One region of the Micromonospora sp. NPDC005979 genome, then DNA from elsewhere that is predicted to be linked to it. Evidence: riboswitches for the same ligand, from Rfam matches in the RefSeq annotation. Region 1 holds a riboswitch; the other holds the start of a gene.
What was found. Region 1 has a riboswitch for cyclic di-AMP ahead of ABZ272_RS12170 (transglycosylase family protein). Riboswitches for the same ligand answer to the same signal wherever they lie in the genome.

Region 2: it holds a riboswitch for cyclic di-AMP, as region 1 does, so the genes downstream of both, ABZ272_RS08045 (hypothetical protein) here and ABZ272_RS12170 (transglycosylase family protein) in region 1, are expected to answer to the same signal.

The regions. Positions count from the first base shown of each region.
Region 1 covers NZ_JBEXUR010000006.1:45,022-50,174, forward strand. Annotated here, with positions in the region: gene ABZ272_RS12150 (N-acetyltransferase) at 1-656, shown strand, start outside; gene ABZ272_RS12155 (VOC family protein) at 747-1,184, shown strand; gene dinB (DNA polymerase IV) at 1,242-2,429, shown strand; gene ABZ272_RS12165 (hypothetical protein) at 2,533-2,889, shown strand; gene ABZ272_RS12170 (transglycosylase family protein) at 2,965-3,633, opposite strand; cyclic di-AMP (ydaO/yuaA leader) riboswitch at 3,633-3,803, opposite strand; gene htpG (molecular chaperone HtpG) at 4,026-5,153, opposite strand, start outside.
Region 2 covers NZ_JBEXUR010000003.1:405,311-410,463, forward strand. Annotated here, with positions in the region: gene ABZ272_RS08035 (heavy metal translocating P-type ATPase) at 1-931, opposite strand, end outside; gene ABZ272_RS08040 (YibE/F family protein) at 1,245-2,603, shown strand; cyclic di-AMP (ydaO/yuaA leader) riboswitch at 2,770-2,901, shown strand; gene ABZ272_RS08045 (hypothetical protein) at 2,905-3,927, shown strand; gene ABZ272_RS08050 (carbonic anhydrase) at 3,987-4,694, opposite strand; gene ABZ272_RS08055 (MarR family winged helix-turn-helix transcriptional regulator) at 4,856-5,153, shown strand, end outside.

The DNA of each region.
Region 1 (5,153 bases):
GACGCGAGACCCCCGCCGATGTCGACGCCATCCGGGCCGTGCATGCCGCGGCCTTCTCCGCCGCCGACCACGGCCCTGCCGACGATCCGGATCACGGACCGGACCGCGATCCGGGCCACGGGCCGAACGACGATCCCGGCCACGGGCCGAACGACGAACCCGGCCACGGGCCTAGCGCGGACACCGCCATCGGGAGCGCCGACGACGGTCGCGACGGTCGCCTGCCGGTCGAGGCCACGCTGGTCGACGCGTTGCGCGTCGACGACGGGTGGCTGCCCGCGTACTCCCTGGTGGCGGTCGATACGGACGGCCTGGTGGTGGGTCACGTGGTGGCCACGCGGGGCCGCGTGGCCGACGCGCCGGTGGCGTTGGGCCTCGGACCGCTCGGCGTGCTGCCCGGCCGGCAGCGGCGCGGGGTCGGCAGCGCCTTGATGCACGCGGTCCTGGGCGCGGCCGACGCCCGAGACGAGGCGCTCGTGGTGCTGCTCGGGCACCCCGAGTACTACCCGCGTTTCGGGTTCCGGCCGGCCGTCGAGCTGGGCGTCACCCCGCCGCAGCCGTGGGGCCCGCAGTACTTCATGGCCCGACCGCTGACCGCCTGGGACGGATCGATCCGGGGCGAATTCCGCTACGCCCGCCCCTTCGACGACCTGTGACCGGACCGCACCCGCTGTCGCACCGATCCTGTCGGTCCGTCACGAGAGGATGGCGGCATTACCGACCAGACCGGAAACGAGGATGCAGCCATGGCCCGTGAAGTGCAGATTACGTTCGACGCCGCCGATCCGGCCGCTCTGTCGGCGTTCTGGGCCGACACCCTCGGCTACGAGTTGCAGGGCCCGCCCGGGGGCTTCGACTCGTGGGAGGCCGCGCTGGACGCGATGGGCGTGCCTCCCGAGCGCCGCAACGACACGTCGGCGGTGGTCGACCCCGCGGGCGCCGGGCCACGGCTGTTCTTCCAGCGGGTGCCGGAGGGCAAGCAGGCCAAGAATCGCGTCCACCTCGATGTGCGGGCCGCGCCGGGGCTGACAGGCGACGACCGGATGGCGGCCCTGGAGGCGGAGGCCGACCGGCTCACCGCTCGGGGCGCCAGGCGGCTCGCCCGACACGAGCCCGCTCCCCCGCTCGGCGCCGGCCACATCGTCATGGCAGACCCGGAGGGCAACGAGTTCTGCCTCGACTGAGCGGGCGTTCTCCCAGCTCACTGCCGCGACGATCGGCCGCCATGCGAACATGTGTACGTGTCGCACGACGCCCACATCCTGCACGCCGACCTGGACGCCTTCTACGCGTCGGTCGAGCAGCGTGACGACCCGCGCCTGCGCGGGCGACCGGTGATCGTCGGCGGTGGCGTGGTGCTGGCGGCCAGCTACGAGGCGAAGGCGCGGGGCGTGCGCAGCGCGATGGGCGGTCAGCAGGCACGACGGCTCTGCCCGGACGCGATCGTGGTGCCGCCCCGGATGTCGGCGTACACACAGGCCAGCCGGGCGGTGTTCGAGATCTTCCGGCAGACCACGCCGCTGGTCGAGGGGCTCTCCATCGACGAGGCGTTCCTCGACGTGGGCGGGCTGCGCCGGCTGGTCGGCACACCGGCCGACATCGCCCAGCGGCTGCGCCGGGAGGTCCGCGACCGGGTCGGCCTGCCGATCACGGTGGGCGTGGCCCGGACGAAGTTCCTGGCGAAGGTCGCCAGCGGAGTGGCGAAGCCGGACGGGCTGCTTGTTGTCGCCCCCGACGCCGAGACGGCGTTCCTGCACCCGCTGCCGGTGGAACGGCTCTGGGGCGTCGGCCCGGTCACCGCCGCGAAGCTTCGGGACCGCCGGATCCGCACCGTCGCGGACGTGGCCCGGCTCGGCGAGGCCGCGCTGGTGTCCCTGCTCGGGGCGGGCGCCGGCCGACACCTGCACGCTCTCGCCCACAACCGGGACCCCCGGGCGGTGCAGGTGGGCCGCCGCCGGGGCTCGATGGGCGCGCAGCACGCGTTGGGGCGTACCCCCCATGCGCCGGCGGAGCTGGACGCCATCCTCGCCGGCCTGGTCGACCGGGTCACCCGGCGGATGCGGGCGGCCGGACGGTCCGGACGCACCGTGGTGCTGCGGCTACGTTTCGGCGACTACACCCGCGCCACCCGCTCGCACACGGTGCGCAAGGCGACCGCGGACACCACCCCGCTGCTCGCCGCCGCCCGGACACTGCTGCGGGCCGCCCTACCGGAAATCGACCGACGTGGTGTCACCCTGCTCGGCGTCTCGGTCGGCAACCTGGACGACAACCCGGTGCAGCCCGAACTGCCGTTCCAGGCCGACACCGGAGCCGACCTGGACGCCGCCGTGGACGCGGTCCGCGACCGCTTCGGCTCGACGGCGCTCACCCGGGCGGTGCTGCTCGGCCGCGCTCCCGGTGTCGAGATGCCGCTATTGCCGGACTAGAACGCCCTGGTTGCTGCGACCGGAGACACATCACAGCAGGTCGGCGGTTTAGCCGACCGCACACAGGTGAAATCTTGAGGGGAATGCCTGACGAGGGGGGCCCATGTCCGACGAGACCAGCAACCGACCGAGCCGTAGCGCCGAACGCCCGGACGACGTGACCGACCCGCTGCTCTGGCAGCTCGCGGTCGACGTGCTCGAGGCCCACGAGGCCGACGACGAGGGTCACTGCCGCAACCTCCAGTGCGCCGGGCAGTCCTGGCCGTGTGCGGCGCGTACGACCGCCGAGCAGTCGTTGCGACTTGCCCGCAGCACCTCCGACTCGGTCGAGACGGCCATCGACGGTGGCGGGCGCGGCACCGGCTGGCCGGCCGAGGCCGCCGCACCGGCGCAGCGCTGGGGCTGGAACGGCGACGTGATGGCCCGCCGCGAGGCGAGGTCGGCCGCCTCGGCGGCGTGACCCGTCCCGCGAGGACAGCGCCAGACGAACGAACGCTCGGCCGGTGACCCGGCCGAGCGTTCGTCGGTACCTACGTCAGAGAGCGAGCCGCTGCCCCGGGAAGATCAGGCCCGGGTCCGCGCCGATCAGCTGACGGTTGCGCTCGTACAGGGCCTGCCAGCCGCCGCCGCGGGGGTGCCGCTCGGCGATCTCCGACAGGGTGTCCCCCGGCGCGACCACGTACGTGTCGCCGCTGGCCGCCGGGGCGGTCCGCTCGTGACCACGGGTGGCCGGCTGGTCGCCGCGGGACGGCCGCTCCTTGCCGGAGGTGGACGTCGACGACTTGGAGGTCGACTTCGTCGGGGACTTCGCGGTGGACTTCGTCGAGGTACCGCCCGACGAACCGCCCTTGCGGCCGCAGGTCGGCCACGCGCCGATGCCCTGCCCGTCGAGCACCTTCTCGGCGATCGCGATCTGCTCGCCACGGCTGGCCAGGTCGGCGCGGGCGGCGTACTTCTTGCCGCCGTAGCCGGCCCAGGTGCCCTGGGAGAACTGCAACCCGCCGTAGTAGCCGTTCCCAGTGTTGATCTTCCAGTTGCCACCGGACTCGCACTGGGCGATCGCGTCCCAGTTGACACCGGCCTGGGCCGGCGCCGCCGGGCCGAAGAGGGCGACGGCGCCGGTGACCGCGCCGACCGCCAGGGTACCGACGGCGACGCGGCGGGTGGTGACCCGTCGATGACGGGGGGTGTACGTAGACGTCATGGATCGTTCCTCCACGCCGGCGAGGTGAGCTGTCGGGTTCGGGCCGAGGAGCCCGGCCGCGCGCTGGCGGCTTCACCCCGAGGTGACATGCACCGAGGAACGTTGGGTCCCCCGCTCCTGCCCGGGTTCTGTTTCCGACGACCGGGGGCAGGATTAGGCGTTGCCGGTCGCGGCGTCCACGGTGGTGGACCCGACCGACGGTAGGCACGGTGGGTGACCGTCGCCCAACGCTTGTGAAGTTGTTCACCGGCTCACGCGGGGCGCTCCGGCCAGCGGTTGCGGACGACGTCCACCTGTGCACTGACCATGATGGACCGTTTCCGATCAGGTCCGACGTCCGCGTCCCGACCGGCCGGCGGACCCTCGGATCGGGGGCCGCCGGCCGGGGACAATCAGAGGGTGCGCGCCAGCCGGTCGGCGAGGGTACGGGTGAACCGGGCCGGGTCGGCCAGCTCGCCGCCTTCGGCGAGGACCGCCAGGCCGTACAGCAGCTCGGCGGTCTCGGTCAGGGCCGGGCCGGAGTCGCCCTGCTCGTGGGCCTTGCGCAGCCCGGCGACCAGCGGGTGACCCGGATTGATCTCCAGGATCCGCTTGGTCGAGGGGACCTCGTGCCCCATCGCCCGGTACATCTTCTCCAGCGTCGGCGTGAGGTCGTGCGCGTCACCGACCACACAGGCCGGTGAGGTGGTCAGCCGCGAGGACAGGCGGACCTCCCGGACACTGTCGGCCAGGGTCGTGCCCAGCCAGTCCACCAGCGCGGCGAACTCCTGCCGCTGCTGCTCACGCTCGGCCTCGGCCTGCTGCTTCTCCTCGTCGGTGTCCAGGTCGACCTGGCCCTTGGCGATCGAGCGCAACGGCCGGCCGTCGTACTCGCCGACGCGCTCGACCCACACCTCGTCGACCGGGTCGGTGAGCAGCAGCACCTCGTGGCCCTTGGCCCGGAACGCCTCCAGGTGCGGGGAGTTCTCGATGGTGGTCCGGGAGTCGCCGGTGGCGTACCAGATATCGGTCTGGCCGTCCTTCATCCGCGACACGTAGCCGGCCAGGTCGGTGGGCTCCGCCGCGTCGTGGGTGGACGCGACCGACAGGATCTCCAGCAGGGTGTCGCGGTTGTCGGCGTCGTCGATCAGCCCTTCCTTGACCACCGCGCCGAACTCGGTCCAGAAGGTGCGGTAGCGCTCGGCGTGGTTGGCCTTGAGGTCCTTGACGGTGGCGAGGACCTTCTTGACCAGGCGGCGGCGGACGATCTGGATCTGCCGGTCCTGCTGGAGGATCTCGCGGGAGATGTTCAGCGACAGGTCGTGGGCGTCGACGACACCCTTGACGAAGCGCAGGTAGGTGGGGACCAGCGCCTCGCAGTCGTCCATGATGAACACGCGCTTGACGTAGAGCTGCACGCCACGGCGGCCCTGCGGGGAGAACATGTCCAGCGGGGCGTGGCTGGGCAGGAACAGCAGCGCCTCGTACTCGAAGGTGCCCTCGCCCTTCATGTGCACGACCTCGAGCGGGTCGGCCCAGTC
Region 2 (5,153 bases), on a different contig from region 1:
CGTCCGGCTCACCGAGCGCGGTCCAGACCACCAGGGTGAGCACGGCGGTACCGGCGGCCACGTAGAACAGCGCGGCGGCGAACCGGTCGGCGAGCAGTTGAGCCTGCCCGCCCGAGCGCTGCGCCTGCACGACCATGCGCTGGATGCCCGCGAGCGCGGTCTCGTCGCCCAGCGCCTCGACACGGACCCGGATCGCCGAATCGGTGGCGACCGTGCCGGCCACCACCCGATCGCCCGCCGACCGGGCGACCGGACGCGACTCGCCCGTGATCATCGATTCGTCCAACTCCGCGTCACCGTCGACCACCCGGCCGTCGGCCGGAACCCGACCCCCGGGTCGGACCAGCACCACGTCGTCGACCCGCAGCCCGTCGACCGGTACGCGCTCGACCCGCCCGTCCGCCGCCACCCGCTCGGCCTCGTCGGGCAGCAGCGCCGCCAGGGCCGCGAGCGCCCCACGGGCCTGCCCGATGGCCTTCATCTCCTGCCAGTGCCCGAGCAGCATGATGGTGACCAGTGCGGCCAACTCCCACCAGAAGTCCAGGTCGAAGGCACCCAGGCTGGTCGCCAGCGACGCGGTGTACGCCACGGTGATCGCCATCGCGACCAGCAGCATCATGCCCGGCGCGCGGTCCCGGATCTCCCGTACCGCGCCGACCAGGAACGGCCAGCCACCCCAGAGGAACACCACCGAACCGAGCACCGGCCCCACCCAGGAACGACCCGGCACGTCCAGCCGGAGCCCGAGCCGGTCCACCACCAGGTCACTGGTCAGGACCACCGGAACGGTGAGCACCAGACAGACCCAGAACCGGCGACGGAACATGGCCGGGTCGTGCCCCGCGTGCTTGTCGTGCTTGTCGTGCCCGGCGTGCTTGTCGTGCTCGGCGTGCCCGTCGTGCTGTCGGTGCTCGGTGGATGGCTCAGGCATGACTCCACCATCCCGCCGCGCCCGGGGCGGTGTCAGCGGTTCGACTCCCCCGACACGTCCACACAACCTGCGACCTCCAGGCACGCTGGTTAGCATCGTCCGGCGATGACCCATCGGATCCCGCCACCGAGACGGGCGACGGCGCCGCCACGGCGCGGCCCCGTACGGCGCCGACCGGGCCACTTCATCACTCTCTGTGATTGTCGGGTCGTCAGGCGGCGAACCGACGCGCTCGTGCCCGCGTTCGTCCGGCGGAACTGAACCGCACGGGCCGCCGGCACGTACCCCGCACCGGATCGTTGGGAGTCTCGCATTGGGTTCCGACCACAGCCATTCCGCTCGTCCCGCCCCGCCCCGGGTACGACGGATCCTCGTCGCGACGGTGGTGCCGCTCTTCGTGGCCACCGTCGTCGCCGCCGTGGTGCTGTGGCCCCGGGACGGCGCACCGAAGAGCGGCGGTGGCGCGGACCTGCCGCGCCACCACGGCACGGTGACCCGGGTGGTGACCGAACCGTGCCCGCCCTCGACGAGCCCGGAGGGCACGCCGAGCAGCGGGCCGTGCGGCACGGTGGACGTACTCCTCGAAGACGGGCCGCGCGCCGACCGGCAGGTGAGCACGCCCGTCCCCGCCGGGCCCGGAGCGCCTCGGGTCGAGGTGGGCGACGACGTCGTCCTGGTCGAGCTGACCGATCCGACCGATCCCACCATCAGCACCTGGAACATCGCCGAGCACCAGCGCGGGGCGCCACTGGTGTGGCTCGTGGTGGTCTTCGCCGCCGCCATCGTCGCGTTCGGCCGGTGGCGGGGTCTGGCCGCGCTCGCCGGCCTGGCCGCCAGCTTCGCCATCCTGCTCACCTTCGTGTTGCCGGCCATCGGCGCGGGCCGGTCACCGCTGCTGGTGGCGGTGGTCGGCGCGGCCCTGATCATGTTCGTGGTGCTCTACCTGACACACGGAGTGACCGCGCAGACCTCCGTCGCGGTCCTCGGCACCCTGGGCAGTCTGGTGCTCACCGGCGTCCTCGCGACCATCGCCACCGCCGCCACCCGGCTCACCGGCTTCGGCAGCGAGGACGCCACCACGCTCTCGATGTTCCAGGCGGATGTGGACCTGCGCGGCCTGCTGCTCGCCGGGATCATCATCGGCTCACTCGGGGTACTCGACGACGTGACCGTCACCCAGGCCGCCACCGTCACCGAGCTGGCCAACGCCAACCCCGGGCTGGGTCGGCGACAGCTCTACCGGGCCGCCACCCGGGTCGGCCGGGCGCACATCGCCTCCACGGTCAACACCATCGTGCTGGCGTACGCGGGCGCGTCACTGCCGCTGCTGCTCCTGCTCACCGCCGACTCGCGTCCCGTCGGGCAGATCCTGACCAGCGAGTTCCTCGCCCAGGAGATCGTCCGCAGCGCGGTCGCCACGCTCGGCCTGATCGCCGCCGTACCCCTCACCACCGGGCTGGCGGCGGTGGTGACCGCGGCCGGATCGACGGCCCCGGCCGACGCGGACGCCCCGCCACCGCGCCCCCGCGCGGACCGTACGGAGGCGCTTGCCGCCCTCAGTTCCCCGCCTGCGGGTCGGGCCGACGGGCCCGATCCGCAGCGGAGCACACCCCCATCCACCGCCACCACCGGGTGGCCAGAGCCGAACAGGAGCACGGATACGGCATGGTGACACTCCTCAGCGTGACCGGATCGGGCACCCGCCCTGAGAACCGCGTCACTGGTCACTCAACGCCATGGCGAAATGACGCTTTTAGTCGGCATCAGGACGTAGCTCAGGCGGTGGACTCTCGGGTAACCTCGCTGCCGGTCACCGACGAAGGCGCGCAGCGGCGCCTGCGGTGCCACCGCCCAATCGCCAACCGGCGAGCCGGGGACCCAGGTACCTGGGGTGAATCCGCGACAGCGGTAGGGGCCACTTCCGCCCCGAACCCGTCAGCTAACCCGGTCGGCGGTCGACGGAAGGGAAGATTGTGACGGCACCCCTACGCCGCTGGTTGACACCTGTGGTGGCCGTGTTCGCTGCGCTGACCGTGCTCGCCGGACCCCTCCCGGCCCACGCCGCCCCGACGACCCCCACCCCGTCCGGGCACGAGGAGGACGGCGACGAGCCCAAGCTGCTCACCGACGTCATCGAGCAGACCAACCGGGACTACGTGGCGGCCAAGTCCAAACTGGACAAGTCCAAGAAGCGGCAGCTCGAACTGGCGGCCGAGGTCGACCGGGCGAAGGCCGACCTCGCCGCGCTGGCCCCGCAGGTCGCGCAGATCGCCGCTCAGTCGTACCGGACCGGACGGGTCGGCGCGATCGCGATGCTGCTGGAGGCCGACGCCCCGGACTCGTTCGTCCAGCGGGCCGCGGCGCTCGACGAGATGAACATGGTCAACGAGAAGAAGCTCGCCGAGGTCAACGCCGTGAAGTCCCGCGCCGAGCAGGCCAAGCTGGCCCTCGACGCCGAGGTCCGGGAGCAGCAGAAGCAGACCGCGCTGATGGCGAAGGACAAGCGCGACGCGGACAAGGCGCTCGCGCTGGTCGGCGGCAAGGGCTTCACCGGCGGCCTGGTGGACGCCACCTCCCCGGTCGCCCGGATCGGCCCGGGTCGCACCGCCGACGGCGACTGGAAGGCGCAGTCGTGCAGCGAGGACGACCCCACCACCTCCGGCTGCGTCACGCCGCGCACGCTGCACGCGTACAAGGAGGTCAAGCGGGCCGGATTCAACCGGTTCGTGGGCTGCCACCGCAACGGCGGACCGTACGAGCACCCGAAGGGCCGCGCCTGTGACTGGTCGTTGCAGAAGAGCGGCTTCAGCCCGTGGCACAACGACGACACCCGGATGTACGGCAACAACGTGGCCGCGTTCCTCATCCGCAACGCCGACCGGCTCGGCATCTACTACGTGATCTGGAACCGGCAGATCTGGTTCCCGGCGACCGGCTGGAAGTCGTACAGCGGGCCGTCGAACCACACCGACCACGTACACATGTCGTTGCTCTGATTCGACGTTCAGCAGTTCGAGGGCCGTCCCGCGTCGAGCGGGGCGGCCCTCGTCGCGGGTCAGGCGGCGGTGGTGGCCGCCGAGTCGTCCGAGGCGTCGCCGGCCGGTACGGACGTCACGGGTCGTACTGCCCCGGCGGCGAGCCGGTACGACATCCCCACCACCGCGCACCGCCCCCGCGCCACCTCGTCGGCCAGCACGGGCGACTGCCCGAGCAGCGTCTCGACGGTCTGCGCGATGTGGATGTCGACGATGCCGTCGATGTCGTGCACGCCCTCGGCCGCGGCTCGTCGCAGGCTGGGCAGCACCGCGTCGACCACCGCTGGGAGATGTCCCGGGGGCGCGACGCCGGTGGCCGCCGATTCGCGGGCCGCCTGCACGGCGCCGCAGGAGTCGTGGCCGAGCACCACCACCAGCGGGGCACCGAGGACGGCCACCGCGTACTCGACGCTGCCCAGCACCTCGGGCCCGGTGGTGTGGCCGGCGGTCCGAACGACGAAGAGGTCACCCAGCCCTCGGTCGAAGATGATCTCGGCGGCCAGCCGCGAGTCGGAGCAGCCGACGATCACCGCGAAGGGGTGCTGCCCGTCCGCCACGGCGGCCCGGTGCCCGGCATCCTGGTTGGGGTGGCGCGGCTCTCCGGCGACGAAGCGACGGTTGCCGGAGACCAGCTCGGCGTACGCTCGGGCCGGCTCGGTCGAGACCGGCGCCTGCTCGACGGTCCGCTGGGTGCCCGGCTGCCCGCCGGGCGTACCGGAACGGCTCATCCCCGCACCTCGTCTCCACGCGTTTGACCTGCTCAACGGCCTTTTCAAACCGGGCCGGCGGCGGGCGCTGGCTCGCGCTCAACGGTCACACGCACGGCAAGATGCGTCAAGATATGCGTGATTTAGATTTCATACGTTGACCCGGAAAGGCGGCCCCCACGATGGCGAGCACGACGGCCGGAGGCGGCCGGAACTGGACATTCCTCACCAACCACGGCCATGTGCTGCTCGCCATCGCCCGCGACCCCACCGCCCGGCTCCGTGACGTGGCGGCGGAGGTGGGCGTCACCGAGCGGGCCGCCCAGGCCATCGTCGCCGACCTGGAGGCCGAGGGTTACCTGCACCGCACCCGGGTGGGGCGTCGCAACGAGTACACCCTCAACCCCGCCGGCCGGTTCCGGCACCCCGCCGAGGCCGAGGTGCAGGTCGGTGACCTCCTCGCGCTGTTCACCCCCGCCC